Regions from separate parts of the Arthrobacter russicus genome, predicted to be linked through region 2. Evidence: riboswitches for the same ligand, from Rfam matches in the RefSeq annotation. Region 2 holds a riboswitch; the other holds the start of a gene.

Region 1 (8,886 bases), 1.2 Mb from region 2:
TGTCCACCGCGGTGTCCACCGAGATTCCGACGTCGGCGGCACGCAAGGCGGCGGCATCGTTGATCCCGTCGCCCATGAAGCCGACGGTATGCCCGTTGGCTTGCAGCTGTTCCACGATCCGGGCCTTCTGCATCGGGTTCACTTTCGCGAACACCGCGGTGCCTTCCACCGCCTCGGCGAGCTGTGCGTCGTCGAGCGCTTCGATCTCGCTGCCGGTCAGCAGCGAACCGGGCGCATCGGTCTCGATGCCGACTTGCCGGCACACGGTCCGGGCGACCAGCTCGTTGTCCCCGGTGATCACTTTCACCGCGGTACCGTGCCGGCGCAGGGCCTCGATCGCCGAAGCGGCGGAAGCTTTGGGCGGGTCGAGGAAGGACAGGAACCCGAGCAGGGTCATCTCTTTCTCATCGGCCACCGAATAATCCTCGCGGTGCGAGCCGGGCGCGGTCGCCAGCGCCAGGACCCGCATTCCCTCCGCGTTCTGGGCCGCGACCAGCTCGGCGAGTTCCGCCCGCCGGTCCGGCGTCAGCGGATGCGGGTGGCCTTTGACCAGCACGCTGCTGCACACGTCCAGGACTTCCTCCACCGCACCCTTGGTGATCATCAGGGGCGCGGTTCCGCCCTCGAGCACCACGGTCATCCGGCGCCGCGAGAAGTCGAACGGGACTTCATCGATCAACCGGTAAGCACCGTCCATTTCGGCCAGGATCTCCGGCCCGGCAGCATCCAGCACCGCCCGGTCCAGCAGATTGCGCAGACCGGTTTGGAACCGGGCGTTGGCCGCAGCCATCCGGAGCACCCGCAGGCTCGACGTCCCGTGCACGTCGAGGTGCCGTTCCAACACGATCCGGTCCTCGGTCAGCGTCCCGGTCTTGTCGGTGCAGAGCACATCCATCGCGCCGAGGTTCTGGATCGCGTTAAGCCGCTTCACGATGACCTGGTGTTTGGACATCTTCACCGCGCCCCGGGCGAGGTTCGCGGTGACGATCATCGGCAGCATTTCCGGCGTCAGGCCCACGGCGGTCACCAGACCGAAGAGGAACGCGCTGGTCCAGTCCTTGGTCAACCCGTTGATCAGGAACACCAGCGGCACCATGACCAGCATGAACTTGACCAGCAGGAAACTGACCTTTTTCACGCCTTGGTCGAAGCTGGTCTCCGGCCGCTTCCCGGCCAGTTGCGCGCTCATCGCGCCGAAGTAGGTTTCGGACCCGGTGTGCACCACGACCGCGGTGCCGCTTCCGGAGATCACCGAGGTGCCCATGAAGCCCAGACTGTCCGCCGACAGCAAATTGCTCGCGGTGATCTCCTGGGCGGTGACCGGGGACTTCTCATTCGGCAGCGATTCGCCGGTGAGCATGCCTTCATTGATCTGCAGGTCTTTGGTGCGCAGGAACCGCACATCGGCCGGGATCATGTCACCGGCCGCCAGTTCCACGATGTCCCCCGGGACGACGTCCTCGATCGGGATCTCCCGGGTCACCGGATCGCCGAAGTCGTTCTGCCGGGTCACCGCGGTGGTGGTCTGCACCATCGATTGCAGGGCTTGCGCGGCCTTGCCGGAACGGTATTCCTGCCAGAACCGCATGCCCACCGAAACCAGCACCATGACGCCGAGGGTGACCACGCCCTTGAATGAAGGGCCCTCTTCCGGATCTGCGAACACGATGTCGGTCAACGCCATCACCACGGCGAGGAAGCACAGGATCAAGACGAAGGGGTTGTTGAATGCGGACAGCAGCTGCAGCCAAGCCGGCTCGGGACGGTCATGGTTGACTTCGTTGCGGCCGTAGCGTTCCTGCCGGACTTGGACCTTGAGCTGGTCCAGGCCGCGCATCCCGCTGCCCAGCCGCTCCAGCAGCTGTTCCGGCGGTTTGACTGCGGCGACTGCCATCGATTCGGCCCGTTCCGCCAGCTTGGCATTCAGCCGGGCGTTCTGCCGGGCGCTTTTGGCGAGTGCGCGGCGGTTCTTCGCGGGGGTCCGGCTTTGCCCCGGCGGGTTCGACGGACCCGGCGGAGTCAAGGTCCTGGGCGAGGTGTTCTGCATGTCGGTCTCCTGGAAATCGTGATTCGGGCTGGGATGCGGCCGCTCAGCGGGCGGCCAGGGCGGTGCTGTGCGCAACCGCGAGTGCGTCGTCCACGGTGACCACACCGAGGATCCGGCGCTCCTCGTCGACGACCGGCAGCAGCAACAGGTTGTGGTCTGCCATGGTGCGGCAGAGCTCCTCGGCCTCGGCGTCGGCCGGCACCGACACCGGGTAGGGCTCGGCAGCATGCAGCAGCAACGTCTCCGCTGGCAGCCGCAAGGCCGCGACCAGGCCCAGGACCGCGACCAGCCGGTCCTCGCGGTCCACGCTGTACAGGCTCAAACTGGCTTCCGGTTGCTGTTGCTCCGCATGCTGCACCGCGGAAATCGCTACGCCCACGGTCGTATCGGCGGGAAACTGGAGAAAGTCGGGCACCATCATCCCGCCGGCCGTGGTCGGGTTGTACTTGAGCAGCCGGGTGATCTGCACCCGCTGGCTGGGCGGAATCTGGGCGAGCACTTCGGCGCGGCGATCTTGGGCGAGTTCCATCAGCGCATCGGCGGCATCGTCCGGCTGCATCCGGGCGAGCAACCCGGCGACTTCGGAGTCCGCACGGAGCGCGAACAGGCTGTGCTGTTCGTCCCGGTGCAGTTCCTCGAAGACGTCGGCCTCCAGTTCCGGATCGGAACTCACCCAAGCGGTCAGGTCCGCTTGTTCCGGCCCGGAAGCCTGCTCGATCAAATCCGCCAGCTGCGCGGCTTTCAGCCGGGCCAGACGGTCCCGGTCCCGGGACGGCGAGCCACCCGGGAACCCCACCAGCGGTTCGAAGTCCCGCCAATCGCGCAAGGCGTGCGGTTGCGTCCCACGGTCCCACCAACTGGTTTTGCGCGTGTCCAGGCCGACGGCCGCCCAGCCCTCCGCGGTCCGAGCGAGGTCTACGTCGTACACCCGAACCAACTCCGCCTGTTCGACGTCGATCGCCCGGCAGCCGAGCACATCGGCCCGCAGCAGTACTTCGCCGAGCCGGCGTTGGAAGGGCCGCAGATCCACGGTCGCGGCAACCAGGGCCAAGCCCTCCGCATTGACATCCAGGATCTGGTCGATCGGCAGGAACACCGTTCCGGAGCCCAGCCGCAGCACGATCCCGGACAGCCGCGGATAGTCCTGTGCGGTCAGGTGCACGATCACGTCGGCCAGCACGCCGACCGGGCGGCCGTCCTTGGTGATGACCGGTTTTTTCAACATGTTCGAAAGCAGCATGGTTTTCTCTCTCTGTGAGATTCGGCTTCTCCGCGGTTCCTGGCCAGAGCTCAGGAACCGCCCAAGGCCAGTTGCACGACGCGGACGACGACCAGCACCATGGCCAGCACCAGGTAGCCGCGGAGCACGCTGAGCCCGATCCGGTTGCCGGCCGAGAGCTTCGGCTTGGCCAGCAGCGCCAGCGGCGGCATCCGCCAGGTGTTCCGCTGGGCGAATTCGGCCTGGCGCTCCTGCACCACGGCTTCGCTCAACGGGGTCTTTTTGCGCACCACGAACCAGACCAGACCGCCGATCGCGGTGATCGCCGAGCCGCCGAGCAGGATTCCGATGATGATCGCTTCGGGCAGATCCGGGAAGAGCACGCCCACGGTGAGCACGAGCGAAAGCATGACCAGCACCGCGATCACGATCACCGTGAAGACGTTCATCAGCTTCCGGTTGACCCACGGCCCGAGCACTTCCCGGTCGTTGCACAGCAGCAGCAGGAAGACCGTGGCCGAGGGCAACAGCACACCGGCCAGGACTTGGACGCCGACCGTGAGCAGGCCCAAGGGGCTGCCCGGGATCAGCACGATGGCCGCAGCGCCCACCAGGATTCCGGCGAACACCGCGTAGAACCCTTTGGCCTCGGAGGGCTTGCGGTGCAGCGAATGCTTCAAGCCCAGCACGTCGCCGAGGGCGTAGGAGGTGGACAGCCCGACGGCGGCCGCACCGATGATCGAGGCGTCGATCAGGGCGATCGCGAAGAGCACCCCGAAGACTTCGCCGGCCTTCGCTTCCAGGCCCTGCGCCACGCCTAGCACATCGGTGAAATTCCCGAATCCCTCAGTTCCGGCGAACGTCGCTGCGGCGAAGGACATCATCGCGGCAGCGCCGACGATCACGATCACGATGCCCACCCACAGGTCCACCTTGCTGTACTTCAGGAACCGCGGGGTGATCCGCTTGTCGATCAGGTAGCTCTGTTGGAAGAACAACTGCCAGGGCGCCACCGTGGTGCCCACGATGCCGATGATCAGCAGCATCACGGTGGACAGGTCGGAACCGGCGGGCAGCCCCGGGATGAAGAAATCGCGGGCGATCTGGCCGATCGGCGGATGCACTGCGAGCACGATCGGAATCAGCAGCAGCGAACCCAGCACCAGAATCAGGCAGGCCCGCTCGAAGCGCCGGAACGAGCCGGTGCTCGCCGCGATGATGATCACGATGGTCGCGATGATCACCCCCGGGATCTGCGGCACGCCGAGGTAGCTCAAGCCCAGGCTGATCCCGATGAATTCGGTGACGATGGTCAGCGCGTTGAGCAGGAAGAGGTCGATCACACTGAACGCCCCCCAGAACTTCCCGAACCGCTCCAGGATCAGCCTGGCGTGGCCGACGCCGGTCACCGCGCCCAGCCGGAGCACCATCTCCTGGTTGACGTAGAGCACCGGGATCAGGAGCAGCAGGGTCCACAGCAATGCGGTCCCGTAGTTCTGGCCGGCTTCGGTGTAGGTGCTGAATGCGCCGGCATCGTTGTCCCCGACCATCACGATCAGGCCGGGGCCCACGATTGCGATCAGGGTCTTCAGCCGGGCCTTGAGCGTGCCCCGCGGGGCATTGTCATTGACGGAAATGGTTCCGAGGGCGCCTTTGATGTCTCCGGTGTGGGCCGAATCGAGGACGGCCGAATTGGCAGTTTGATTGGTGCTGGTATCGAGGGTCATGATTCCTGAGTTTCTTCCCTGTTTTGGGCAGGGGTCATCGAGGTGCGGTGTTTGGGGCGCGTCGAAGCGCAACCGAGGGCTGCTGGGCAGCGGTCGGCGAAGGGTGTTCTAAGGCTCGGGGTCAAGTCCCGCGCGCAGTGCAGCGAAACGCGTTGCGGTCAGCGAATCGATTGATCGGGCGCGGGACAGGGTTGATGACCAGAACTCATGGTTCAACTCCCGTCTTCCAGCGCGGCGCGGAGTTCATCGCGGCATTCAAAACCGCAGAACAAGAGAGGTTCGGCATTTTGCCGATGATTGCCCCTCCTCGTCAGACCTTTGGCACTTCGCGTCGTGACCCTGCGGAATCCGCTGGGAGCCAATCGGGATCACCCCTTAGGCCGGGGTGGTCTGTCCTGATCCGGGGCGTCTCTCGACGTTTGGGATCGCTGGCTTGTGTCCGCGAAGGAGCCTCAGCTATCGAGTGGCACCTTGCTTACCCAGGGTAACTCTCGATCCTGGCATTGGCAAACCTCAGCCGTGCGCCCGCAAATGATCGTAGAGTTCCCGGGCTGCCAGTCCGAGTGCCTGCTCGGCGAGCGGCTGCACATAGGCCGGCACCGACGACTCGCTGAGCACCACGACGATGAAGCCGGGGTGGCCTTCCGGAGTCGCGATCCCGACTTCATGCCGCAGGTTCAGGAAGGTCCCGGTCTTCGAACTCCAGAGCGTGGCATCGGATTCGAAATGCGGCGCCAGGCGGCGCCGCAGCGCATTGTCTTCCAACAGTTCCATCAGCTGCCGGCCCACCGCCCCGGAATCCGCCCGGATCCGCTGCAGGAGGTTCGCCAGCGACCTGGCCGAACCGGCATTGGCCTGATGCACGTCCAGTTGCTTGATCACGTGCCCTTGCCCGTTGGTGCCGCTGTTGATCGCCAGCTCGAGTGCCAGCCCGGGCTGTTCGGCGTCGAGCACGTCGGCGACCGTGCGCTGGAGTTCGGTGAGCGTATGCCGGACCACCACGTCGGCAACGCCGTAGTTCAGGAGCACCTGATTGATCCGCGCCGGCGGGCAGCGCTCGAAGAGAAGTTCCGCGGCGGTGTTATCGCTGGTGGTGACCGCGAGGAAGGCCAGGTCCGGCAGCGTGATCCAGGCCGGTCCGCGGAACCGCGACAGCCCGGTCGGGCCGTCCAGCCGGCACCGCGGATCACACTGCACCAACTCCGCCGGGTCCAGCCGCCCGTGTTCGATGTCATACAGCACGGCGAGCGCGAGCGGGAGTTTCACCACCGAAGCCAAAGGGAACTTGCGTTCGGTATCGATGCCCAGTTCGGCCCCGGTGGCCAAATCCCGGACCAGCACCCCGGCGGCCAAGCCGGCAGTGCGCAAATGCTCCTTGGCCCGCAGCACCGCGGCGGTGCCGCTCCTCTGCAATTGTTCCGTGCTCATCGGGCAACCGCCAGCCCGGCGGTCGCAGCCGACATGCCCAAGGCCAGGCCCATGGTCCGGCTGAATTCAGCGGCCCCGGTGAGTTCCAACACCGGTTCCCGGGCGGTGACCCGCAGAAACCGATGCAGCTCCAGATCGCCGAGCGGCCGCCAGAACAGGCCGTGCCGCTCGGCTTCCTCCTCGGTGCACAGCAGCAAAGAACCGGCAAAGCTGACCGGAGCGATCCACTCGGTGAAGTGCGTGGCAATCCGCAGCTGCCGCCGGGTCAAGGCTGCGCGGTCCCCGGCCCGGCGCAGCGGGTCCCGGATCGCCGGCACATCGTCGATGGGCTGCACCCAGAGCGCAGCCGAGCGGTCGGCCGCCGGGAAGGTGCGCAGCGAGTCCAAGAAAAACCGCCCGGTCCCCGCGTCCGGCTGGCCGGCCACGCCGAGCCGAGCAGCCCATTGCGCTTCCCCTGCTGGCCCGGCTTCCACCAGCAGATCCACCTCCAGGCTCCGGAAGGCATGCGTCCCGCGATAGACGTCGCAACGGCAGATCCTGATCTGGAAGCCGAGTCGATGCGCGGTCGCGACGACCGAACTCAGATCCGCGAGTTCGCAGTGCTCGGGAACGCAGAGCCGGACCGGGCGGGAGCGCTGTTCGGCTGCCTGCAGGGACAGTTCATCGGCCAGTTCGCAAAGCTGCCGGGCTTTGCCCAACATCGCCGAACCCAGCGGAGTCAAACTGAGATTCCGGGTGGAGCGGTGGAACAGGGCGCCGCCCAGGCTGCGCTCCAAAGCGGCGATCCGGCGGCTGACCACCGGTTGGACGAGGCCCAGCGCTTCGGCCGCAGCAGTAAATGAACCACGGTCGTTGACCTCGACGAAGCACCGGCAGCCGGACAACAGATCCACGGTCCGAGACTAGCCAATATATGCACATTCGACATCAATCTGACTGATTTGTTCTTTGAAAACATGAAATCGGGTCCCGCAGGCTGGAGCCATGGACACACCGAACCGCATAGTCACCGATTCCACCATGCCCGCCCGGCTGTTCAGCCGGCGCAGCGGCCTGCTCGCCGGGCTGGGCCTGCTCGGCACTGCCGCACTCTCCGGATGCAGCCCGCAGCCACTGGCTACCGGCGCCTCGGCGTCGATCAGCCCCGGCATCTGGTCCGGCAAGCTGGCCGAGTTGGAACAAGACCTCGGCGTCGCCTTGAGCGTATGCGCATTCGCCAAAGGCGGGAGCACGCTCGGCTACCGCGCCGAAGAACCGTTCGCCATGTGCTCGACGTTCAAAACGATCCTGGTCGCCGCACTGATCGACAAGTACGCGCACTCCGAAGGCTATTGGGAGACCGAGGTGCCAGTCGATCCGGCGAAACTGCTCGACTATGCGCCGATTGCGAAAAAGTTCGCCGGCCGCAGCATGACCATCACCCAGCTGTGCGACGCCACCGCACGGTACAGCGACAACACCACGGCGAACCTGTTGATCGAGCAGCTCGGCGGAACCTCAGCCGTCACCGCCTTCGCCGCGGCAAAGGGCGCCCCGAACACCCGTTTGGACCGCATCGAACCGGAGATGAGCGAGGCCAAACCAGGCGATGACCGGGATACTTCGACCGCCAAAGACCTCGCTGGAATCTACAACTCGCTGCTCTTGGGCAACGGGCTCGATCTCACCGGCCAAGCCATGCTGCGTTCCTGGATGCTGCGCAACACCACGTCCGCACAGAAGATGCGTGCCGCGATCCCGAAGGACGCCGAGTTGGCGGACAAGACCGGCTCCGGCGGCTATGGCGCCATGAACGACGTCGGCGTCATCTTCCGGAAGGGCAAACCGCCGGTCACGCTGGCGATCTTAAGCCGGGGCGTCAACGCCGCTCCGGACACCGATGGGAATGCGGAGGCGATCGTCAAGGCGACCGAGGTGACCCTCACCGCGCTCGGCTGAGCCGGCCGGTTGCGGCCGGTCAAGCCGGGGCGTCGGGTTCAGCGCGAGGCTGCCGGGGCCAGGATCCAGAGCACCCGAACCGGCTTGGCCGAGTGGTTGGTCCAGGAATGCGGCTCGTGGCCCGGGAAGGAGAGCGTGTCGCCGCTGCGCAGATCGTAGCTGTCGTTGCTGAACCGCAGGGTCAGCTCGCCTTCGATGATGTGCAGCACGTCGACCTCGCAGTCGACCGTGTACAGCTCGTCCTCGCCTTTGCCATACGGCTCGATTTCGGCGTGCAGCACCTGCAACCGGCGCTCGGAACGTTCGGTCAGCAGCCGCTCCACGATGCCGACGCCGCCGAGCGAGACCTTGGGCGCTTCACCGGCCCGGACCAGATGCGTGCTGGGCACGGTGAACAAATCGCCGATCGAGATCGACAGCACCTGGCACAGGACCAGCAACGAAGCAACCGACGGCGAGGTCAGATCCCGTTCGACCCGGCTCAGGAAGCCTTTGGTCAGGCCGCTCGCCTCAGCGACCTGTTCAAT
Region 2 (8,886 bases):
CTTGCTGTTCACCAGCTACTTCCTGGTCACCGCGATCGCGATGCTGCTCACCGGTTGGGTTTCCTCGCGGATCGGCGGCAAGAAGACCCTGCTGATCGGCTTGGCGCTGATCGTGGTCTTCGCCTCCTTGGCGGGGTTCTCCGGCAGCGTTTCGCAGTTGGTCGGCTTCCGGGCCGGTTGGGGACTGGGCAACGCCCTGTTCGTGGCCACCGCGCTCGCCGTCATCGTCGGCGTGGCGAGTGGCGGCACGGCCACCGCGATCATCCTCTACGAAGCCGCGCTGGGCCTGGGCATTTCGCTCGGTCCGTTATTGGGTGCCTTGCTGGGCGGTTGGCAATGGCGTGCGCCGTTCTTCGGCACCGCGACCGCAATGGCGATCGCCTTCATCGCGTGCGCCGCGCTGCTGCCCAAAATGGCACCCCCGACGGCCAAGACCCGGCTCCGCGACCCGTTGCTGGCGCTGGGCCACAAAGGGCTGCGATTCACCGCCGGCAGTGCCCTTTTCTACAACTTCGGCTTCTTCACGATTCTGGCTTTCACACCGTTCATCCTCGGCATGGACGCCTATGGAATCGGGGCGGTGTTCTTCGGCTGGGGCGCCTGCCTGGCGGTGACTTCGGTCTTCGTGGCCCCGGTGTTGCAACGTTGGCTCGGCACCGTCAAGGTGGTGATCGCCACCTTGGCCGGCCTGGCCGTGGTGCTGCTCGTCATGGGCCTGGCAGCCGGCCACTCAGTGCCGCTGGTGGTCGCCATGGTGGTGCTTTCCGGAGCGCTCCTGGGCATCAACAACACCTTGTACACCGAGCTCGCCATGGGCGTTTCCGATGCGCCGCGTCCGGTGGCCAGCGCGGGCTACAACTTCGTGCGTTGGATGGGCGGTGCCTTGGCCCCGTTCGTCGCGGCGCAGCTGGGGGAACACTTCGGAGCGCAGGTGCCGTTCTTCGCGGCCGCGGTCGCGATCCTGATCGGCATCGCGGTGGTGCTCCTGGGCCGCAAGCACCTGGCGGTCGCCGGGCACTGAAGGCTGCCCGCGCGATGGCACGGGCAGCCGGACTCAGACGCCGACGTCGCGCTTCCGGAGCGCCAGGGCGGTCAGCCCGCCGAGCGCCAGGATCGCGAGGTAGAACCCGATCGCGGTTCCCCAGTTGGCCCCGTTGGTCAGCGGCGTATTGCCGAAGACCCAGGAATAGGGCGAGAACGAGTGCAACCATGCCAAATCGCTGCTCTGGTTGCCGATCGCGTTGAAAATGTACCCGACGACGGCCACGAAGGCACCGGCCCCGATGCCCCAGACGCGACGGCCGAACAGCGTCCCGAAGAGCAAGGCGACGGTGCCGCTGAGCAGGGTCAGCCCGCCGAACAGCAGGCTGGTGCCCAGTAGCTTCAGCGGGTCCAGTTCCAGCTTGGACGGGCCGTTCAAGGCCAGCACCAGGACGAAGACCAAGGCGGTCAGTGCCAGGACCTTCACGGCCAGTGCGGCAAAACGTTCCAATGCGACCTGCACCCGGGTCACGCCATGGGCCAGGGTCAGTTCCAATTGCCCGGACTCTTCGTCACCGCCCAGTGCGGAGGCGCCCCAGCTGACTGCCGCGATGGTCATCAGCAGAAAGCCGAGCAGGCCGAACATGGTCGACTCGGTGTAGCCGGATCCGGTGCTGATCTGGTCGTAGCCGATGCTTTTGGTCAGTTGCTTGGGCAGCGAGTTGATCAAGTCCTGCATTTGCGAGCTGCCGCCGATCGACGGGTAGATCGGCAGGTAGAGGAAAATCACGGCAGCGAGCCCGACGCCCCAGCCGATCAGCGACCGCCAACTGTCCGTGAACGCCTTTCCGAAGATCGGAAACGGCGCCCGACGGATGTCGGCACGGGAACTTGGCAGCGTTGCGTTAGTCATGGTGCTTCTCCTGACGTGGTGCCGGCTCGCCTGGCGCCGGTTGGTCTGGTGCGGTGTAGAGCTTGAGCACCGACTCTTCCAAATCGGGCTCTTCGATCACGAGGTCTTTGAGCTCGAGCGTCGATGCGGCCTGCACGAAGGGTTGGATTTCGCCTTCCAAGGTCGCCGTAGCCTCGACGGCGGCCGGATCATCGGAGGTTTTGAATTCCAAAGAACCGAGTCCGGAGACTGCGGCCAAGCGTTCCTGGAGCTCCGACGCCGTCACGCCGGTGCAGACGATGCGCAGATGCCGGATCGCCGAGTTGCGCAGCTCCTCCACACCCGCGATGCGGACGATTTTGCCATCGCGCAGAATCGCGACCTCATCGGCTGCCTGCTGGATTTCGCTGATCACGTGCGAGGAGAGGAAAACGCTCTGGCCGCCGTCGCGCGCTTCCTTGACCAAGTTCAGGAATTCCTGCTGCATCAGCGGGTCGAGGCCGCTGGTCGGCTCGTCCAGGACCAGCAGATCGGGCTGGTGCATGAAGGCCTGGATGATGCCGAGCTTCTGCTTGTTGCCTTTGGAGAGTTTGCGGACCGGGCGCTTGAGGTCCAGGTTCAGGCGCTCGGCCAGTTCTTCGATCCGGCCCTTCGCGACCGGGCCGGAGATGTCCGCATAGTGTTGCAGCAGCCTCCGGCCGCTGATCCGGCCCTCAAGGATGAGTTCACCCGGCAGGAAGCCGATTCTGCGGCGCAGTTCCGGGCCGGCGTTGCGCGAATCGACACCCAGTACCATGGCGTGGCCCGAGGTCGGCCGGATGATGTCCAGCAGGGTGCGCATGGTGGTGGTCTTGCCGGCGCCATTCGGCCCGATCACGCCGAAGACGGTTCCGCGTTGCACCGCGAAACTGACGCCTTGCAAGGCCAGGTTGCCGCCGTACTTTTTGGTCAGCCCGTGGGCTTCGACGGCGTATTCCGGCTGTCTCGAATTGCCCGAGGACTCGGTCATGGTCGCAGTATGGCTCATGATCGGGACTCCTTTCGTGGATTGCTCGTCGCGGCCAGGGTTTCCCGGGCCGCCTTGAGGAAGGTGTCGTCTGCGTAGAGGCCGTGCGTGTAGAGCTCCAGGCTGGGCAGTGCCATCCGCCGCATGAGTTCCGGACCGATCGCATCGAAGCCTAGGGTCCGGCTCAAATAGCCCGGCATGGTCAGGATGGAAAGGCTGGCCATCACGATCATCGCGGCCACCACTCGGATGTCCGAGGTCGGATTCATGCTGCCGTCGGCGATTCCGGCTTTGATGATCGCCTCGGTCTCATCGGTCATGATGTCCGCGAATTTCCGGCCGGCCGGCGAGTCTTCGGCAAGGGCTTTGCCCAAGTACGCGACGTCGACGTTGTATTCTTCCGGATTCGCGAGGTACTCCCGCATGATCGCTTGCAGGCCGATCGGATTGGCTTTGTGGTTCGCGCGTTCCACCATGGCCTGGAGTACGTAGTCGTCACACGCTTCGCGCAGTTTTTCCTTGCTGCCGAAATGATGGATCACCAGTCCCGGGCTGACCTCGGAAGCCGCGGCGATGGTCCGGATGCTGGTCTTGCGGAAGCCGTCCGCGGCAAAGCAGCGAATCGCGGCGTCCCGGATTCTCGCCGGAGTATTGAGATCCTCGTCCGGAGTCCGGGGCAGTGGAGTTGAACGCATGTTTAACATGCTAAACACGTGTTCAATTCTTGGCAAGAGGCCGGCTCCCGTGCCGGGCTGGCGGGCTCGATGGTACCAAGCGGCGGCACCAGGCGGCGGAAACGCATGATCCGGCCGGATGAGTCCGCCGCGCAGGCTCGGTGCCGGCTCGGGGTCTTTGCAATTCCTTGACGGAGGAATAGTTGACGCAGCATAGATTTCTCTGTCACCCTGGAAGAGCAGCACCTCGTTAGGCGAGGCTCCTGCGCGAACACAGGCCACTGATCTGACGACATCGAGAGATGCCCAAGATCAGGACAGGCCGCCTCGGCTTAAGGGGCGGTCCCAAGTGGCTTCCGGGTAGCTCCAGATACGTCGCGTAGTGCCGAAGCTCTACGTGGGGGTGACTTCTTCACTTTTCATGGGCGCATCCGGCATGCGCCCAGGTCTCCCACGCTGTCGTTCCCGAACGATCGATACGGAGGTGGACGCCATGGAATTCTTCGACGTGGTTCTGCGGATTTTGGCCGGCCTGGGCTTCGGCGCCCTGGTCGGATTCGAGCGGCAATGGCGGGCCCGGCTGGCCGGGCTGCGGACGAATGCCCTGGTGAGCCTGGGTGCCGCCCTGTTCGTGATCTTCGGCGGTTACACCTTTACCGGCCCTGGCGCCGATCCCACCCGGGTGGCCGCCCAAATCGTCTCCGGCATCGGCTTCCTGGGTGCCGGGGTGATTATGAAACAAGGTGCCAACGTCACCGGACTCAATACTGCCGCGACGCTCTGGGCGACTGCCGCCGTCGGCGCCTTGGCCGGTGCCGGGGAGTACGCGATTGCCGCAGCCGGCACGGTGGCGATCATGATTGCCAATATGCTGCTGCGGCCCTTGGGCCGGTTCATGGACAAAGCGCCCGAGGGCGGTCGGGAACCGCAGTCGGTCGACTATCTTTTCGAAGTGCGTTGCGCCGAGGAGGCCGAAGCCCATCTGCGGACCTTGATCGTGCACGCGGTGACGCTGCCGGAATTCAAGCTGCGCTCGGTGCAGTCCTCGGACACTGCCAACCCCGGCGAGGTGCGGATTTCGGCCGAATTGACCGCACACGAACGCGATGACCGGCAGCTCGAGGCGGCGGTGAGCCGGCTCAGTCTGGAGCCCCGGGTCACGTCGGTGCGCTGGACCATCGCGGAACCGGCGATCCTGGACTGATCCCTTCCGCCGAGCGTTGATTTGTGGCGGCTTTGAGCGCGTTGAACCAGCCACAAGTCAACGCTCGAGAGAGGTTTGCGGGAATACCCGGGCAGCGTGGGCTGTTGCCCGAAGCAGAAGAAAGGATACGGTTGAAATATGGCGACTATTGACATCACAGGTGAAACCTTCGGCCCCACCGTGGAGGGCAATGACATTGTCCTGGTGGATTTCTGGGCTGACTGGTGCCAGCCCTGCAAGCGCTTCGCGCCCACTTACGACGCGGCTTCGCAGAAGCACGAGGACGTCGTCTTCGCCAAAGTCGACACCGAGGCGGAGCAGCAGCTGGCTGCCGAGGCGAATATCAGCTCGATCCCGACTCTGATGGCGTTCCGCGAAAAGGTCCTGGTCTTCGCGCAGCCGGGTGCCCTCAACCCGAGCCAGCTCGAAGAGGTGATCACCGCAGTCAAAGGCCTGGACATGAAAGAGGTCCATGCCCACGTGGCGGCCCAGGCGGCTGAAGCGAAAAACGAAGAGGGTTAGACCCGCTCGAGTTTGACCGGCTCGGCCAGCAGGGCGGAGAGCGATTCGTTCAAGTCCTGCACGGCCGAGCCTTTTCCATGCGCGGCGAGTGCTTCTTCGCTGGCCCACTGCTCGGTCAGCACGATCCGTTCCGGGGTGTCCTCGGTGATTTCGTACTGCAGGCAGCCGGGTTCTTTGACGACCTCTTCGATGGCGATGTCCAGCGCCAAGCGGACCCGGAACTGCTCGCCTTCATTCGGCACGAAGGTGGCACGCAGGTTGATGATTTCGCTCATGGATTCAGCCTAGCTGCTGCGGCGGGTCGACGAGCACTCCACGGCCGGCCAGATCAGGTTCGGCTCAGATGTCCCGGTAGTCGCGCACGCTCATCCGAGGCCCGTGGCGTTCCTTGCTGATACCGGAGAGGTAGAGCATCCGCACTACACGTTGCCGGTGTCCACGCCACGGTTCCAAAAGCTCCATCATGGTGTTGTCATCCACCGGTTGTCCGGTCAACGCCAGGCCCACAAACCCGGCCAAATGGTAATCGCCGACCGCCACCGAGTCTGGATCGCCGTGGCTGCACTGGGTGACTTCCGCCGCAGTCCAGGGGCCGATGCCAGGAATGCTCATCAGTCCAGTGGCAGCCGTTGAGGCATCGGCTGAACCTAGGCGTTCCAGCCCGGCGGCTCGCTTCAGCGCGCGCATCACGGTGTCCGATCGCTGCGGCCCCACCCCGGCTCGGTGCCACTCCCAGGATGGAATCGAAGCCCATTCGGCGGGACTAGGCGCCAATCGCAGCCTGGCTGGAAAACCCGCACTTCCTGCGCCCGGCGGTACTGAACCATAGCGAAAAATCAGTCGGCGGTACCCGGCGAAAGCTTCCTTGCCGGTGACTTTTTGCTCCAGAATGGCCGGAACCAGGCTGTCGATCACCCGGCCGGTGCGCGGCAGACGCAAGCCGGGATGACGACGTCGGGCGGTTTGCACGTGCTCGGGAAGCGATGCTTGGAACGAGCGCGAATCGAACTCCGTCCAATCGTCGTCGGCGCCGAGGAGCGCTGGCGCCGAAGCAAATGCCCGCTCAGCGCCCGGTCCGAAGCCAAGGAGGTTCACCCCATCGGGGAGCTGCTGCAATCGCAAGCTCGCTGCGCCGTCCGGGGTATGGAACGCAAACCACCAGGCACCATCGTGGAAGATCGAGCACGGATCTGCCGGTCCGCGCCGCAGGATGCCGACCGTAGCGTTCAGGTCGTAACTGCCAGTAGGCACCCAGCGCATTTCGAGCGGCGTCATTGTGGCGCTCCGGCGCCAAGCCACAGCGCCGCGACGGAAAGCGGCAACAGCAGCACCACCAGCAGCAGGCCGAGGACTGCGAAACGAGCCCAGGAGATTCGAACTCCCATGCTTTTGAGTCTTTCGTGCCACAACAGGGTGGCCAGCGATGCCCACGGAGTGATGAGCGGGCCGAGGTTGACGCCGATCAGCACCGCGGCCAATCGCAGCGGCGAACCGGAAACCGGTTCCAGGGCCAGGTATGCCGGAAGGTTGTTCACCGCATTGGCCGAGCCTGCGGCCAAGCCGGCTAGCTGGAGCAGGGCCAAGAAGACATTACCTTCTCCCGCGGCGCCGGACAACAATTCAGGCAAACCGTGGGCGTGCAGGGTTGCGATCACCAGGAAAAGGCCAATCGTCAAGATCACCGGACGCCAGGGCAGCATCCGCCAGGACAGGGCGGATCGACGTCGAAAGACAAACACCAACAACAGCACGACGGCGGCCGCCAAGGCCGGGTACTCCACCGGAATTCCGCTGACTAGCGCGGGCAATAGCAGCAGCACGACAGCTGCGCAGATGATCAGAAGCGCGCGGTCCGCCGGTTGACGCACGGCATCCGGCCGATAGCTGCCAGCAAAGTCTTTCCGGAAAAGCAGCCACAGCGCCGCGGCCGGAATCACGACGCCGACCACAGCGGGCGCCCAGAGCAAGCCCGCGAATTGCCAAGGCGTCATGGCTAATTGATGCTGCGCCAGCAGGTTTGTCAGATTGGACACCGGCAGCAACAAGGAAGCGGTATTGGCCAGCCAGACTGTGGTCAAGGCAAACGGCAAGGGCCGGATTCCGGCATGTACCGCAAGCAGCACCACGACTGGCGTGATCAGCACCGCAGTGGTGTCCAAGGATAAGAAAATCGTGCTCAGAGTGGACAAGGCGACCACTAGCAACCAGAGCAAAATGATCCGGCCACGGCCGGTCTGACCGGCTGTTTTGGCCGCCAGCCAGCCGGTCAGCGTGCGGAACACCCCGGCGTCGTCGGCCATTTCGGTGACCAGCGTCATCGCTATGACAAAAAGCAGGATCGGTACGGTGCGCTGGGCCAAAGTCCAGGCATCTGCGCTTGGCAAGAGCCCGGTCAGCAGGAAGGCGAGGCCCAACAGCAATGCCGTACCCGGCACTGCCCACGACCGCACTGCAACCTTCACCAGCCACATCTTGCCATGCAGCTGTGACAATTGGCTCAGGGACAATCAGAGCTTCACAGCACTCGCGGTTGCTGGTACGGTGATAGCTCCGCCACCAGGCGGAGCCCGGATACTGATGCGAAAGGACCGTCCGATGACTTTTACGAACAAGCCCACCGGATCGCTCCTGGGCGCCTCGGAACAGTTGTCTGAGCAGTTGTTCAACTCAGAGCAATCGTTCAACGGCGTTCGCTTTGACGCATCCGGGTTACCGGCAACGGTCTAGATTCACCAGACTTGCAGCCCCGTAACCACAAAGGTACGGGGCTTTTCTTTGCCCGATTCCCCAGAATCGAGCAATAGCTGGCCAGCGGCCCCGTACCTTTTCACTCAGCAAAATCTAGAGAGAAAAGGATCATGAAGAAGATCAATTCGAAGCTCTACAGTTGGGCGTCCATCATTGACGATGCGACGCTGGAGCAGGCCGAAACGGCCTCAACAATGCCATTCATTTACCCGCACCTGGCGCTTATGCCGGATGCGCACTTGGGCAAGGGCGCGACCGTCGGCTCGGTCATTCCTACCCTCGGTGCGATTATCCCGGCCGCGGTGGGTGTGGATATTGGCTGCGGCATGATCGCGGTCAAAACGCAGTTCCAGGCCAGCGAACTGCCCGAAGACCGGAAGAGTCTCCGGGAGCAGATTGAACGGGCAATTCCACTTTCCGCCGGAAGCTACAACCGCAAGGTAGTGGCTACCGCGGTGCCGCGAATTGAAGCGCTCAAGGATTTGGCGGCTAAGGCCGAATTTGATCCGGCGAGTTATGCCGGGAATTGGGAATTGCAGCTGGGGACGCTGGGCAGCGGCAATCACTTCATCGAAGTCTCGTTGGACGAGGACGACGGCGTGTGGCTGTTTTTGCACTCGGGGTCCAGGGGAGTGGGTAATCGGATTGCGCAGAAGCACATTAAGGAAGCGCAGCGGATTGCCAAGCAGTACTGGATTCAGCTGCCAGACCCTGACCTGGCCTACCTGGTTGAAGGAACCGAGGAGTTTACGGCTTACATCCGGCAGCTCAAGTGGGCGCAGCAGTTTGCGCTGTTGAACCGTGAAGAAATGATGGACCGGGTGATCCGACAGTTCTCCGACTGGGTGGGAGCGGCAGT

The links. A riboswitch is a leader RNA that binds a small molecule or an ion and turns the genes downstream of it on or off. The one in region 2 is predicted to bind magnesium.
Region 1: another riboswitch for magnesium. It lies ahead of JOE69_RS07175 (Nramp family divalent metal transporter); the one in region 2 lies ahead of JOE69_RS12850 (MgtC/SapB family protein).

What each region holds. Positions count from the first base shown of each region.
Region 1 is NZ_JAVDQF010000001.1:1,523,892-1,532,777, forward strand. Features, by position in the region: gene mgtA (magnesium-translocating P-type ATPase) at 1-2,047, opposite strand, end outside; gene JOE69_RS07170 (magnesium transporter MgtE N-terminal domain-containing protein) at 2,091-3,272, opposite strand; gene JOE69_RS07175 (Nramp family divalent metal transporter) at 3,338-4,993, opposite strand; M-box (ykoK) riboswitch at 5,290-5,464, opposite strand; gene JOE69_RS07180 (serine hydrolase) at 5,507-6,421, opposite strand; gene JOE69_RS07185 (LysR family transcriptional regulator) at 6,418-7,314, opposite strand; gene bla (class A beta-lactamase) at 7,406-8,359, shown strand; gene JOE69_RS07195 (cupin domain-containing protein) at 8,398-8,886, opposite strand, start outside.
Region 2 is NZ_JAVDQF010000001.1:2,752,386-2,761,271, forward strand. Features, by position in the region: gene JOE69_RS12830 (MFS transporter) at 1-1,021, shown strand, start outside; gene JOE69_RS12835 (ABC transporter permease subunit) at 1,055-1,894, opposite strand; gene JOE69_RS12840 (ABC transporter ATP-binding protein) at 1,887-2,900, opposite strand; gene JOE69_RS12845 (TetR/AcrR family transcriptional regulator) at 2,897-3,574, opposite strand; M-box (ykoK) riboswitch at 3,793-3,963, shown strand; gene JOE69_RS12850 (MgtC/SapB family protein) at 4,047-4,757, shown strand; gene JOE69_RS12855 (thioredoxin family protein) at 4,896-5,279, shown strand; gene JOE69_RS12860 (putative quinol monooxygenase) at 5,276-5,554, opposite strand; gene JOE69_RS12865 (DNA-3-methyladenine glycosylase family protein) at 5,619-6,554, opposite strand; gene JOE69_RS12870 (ArsB/NhaD family transporter) at 6,551-7,741, opposite strand; gene JOE69_RS12875 (RtcB family protein) at 8,138-8,886, shown strand, end outside.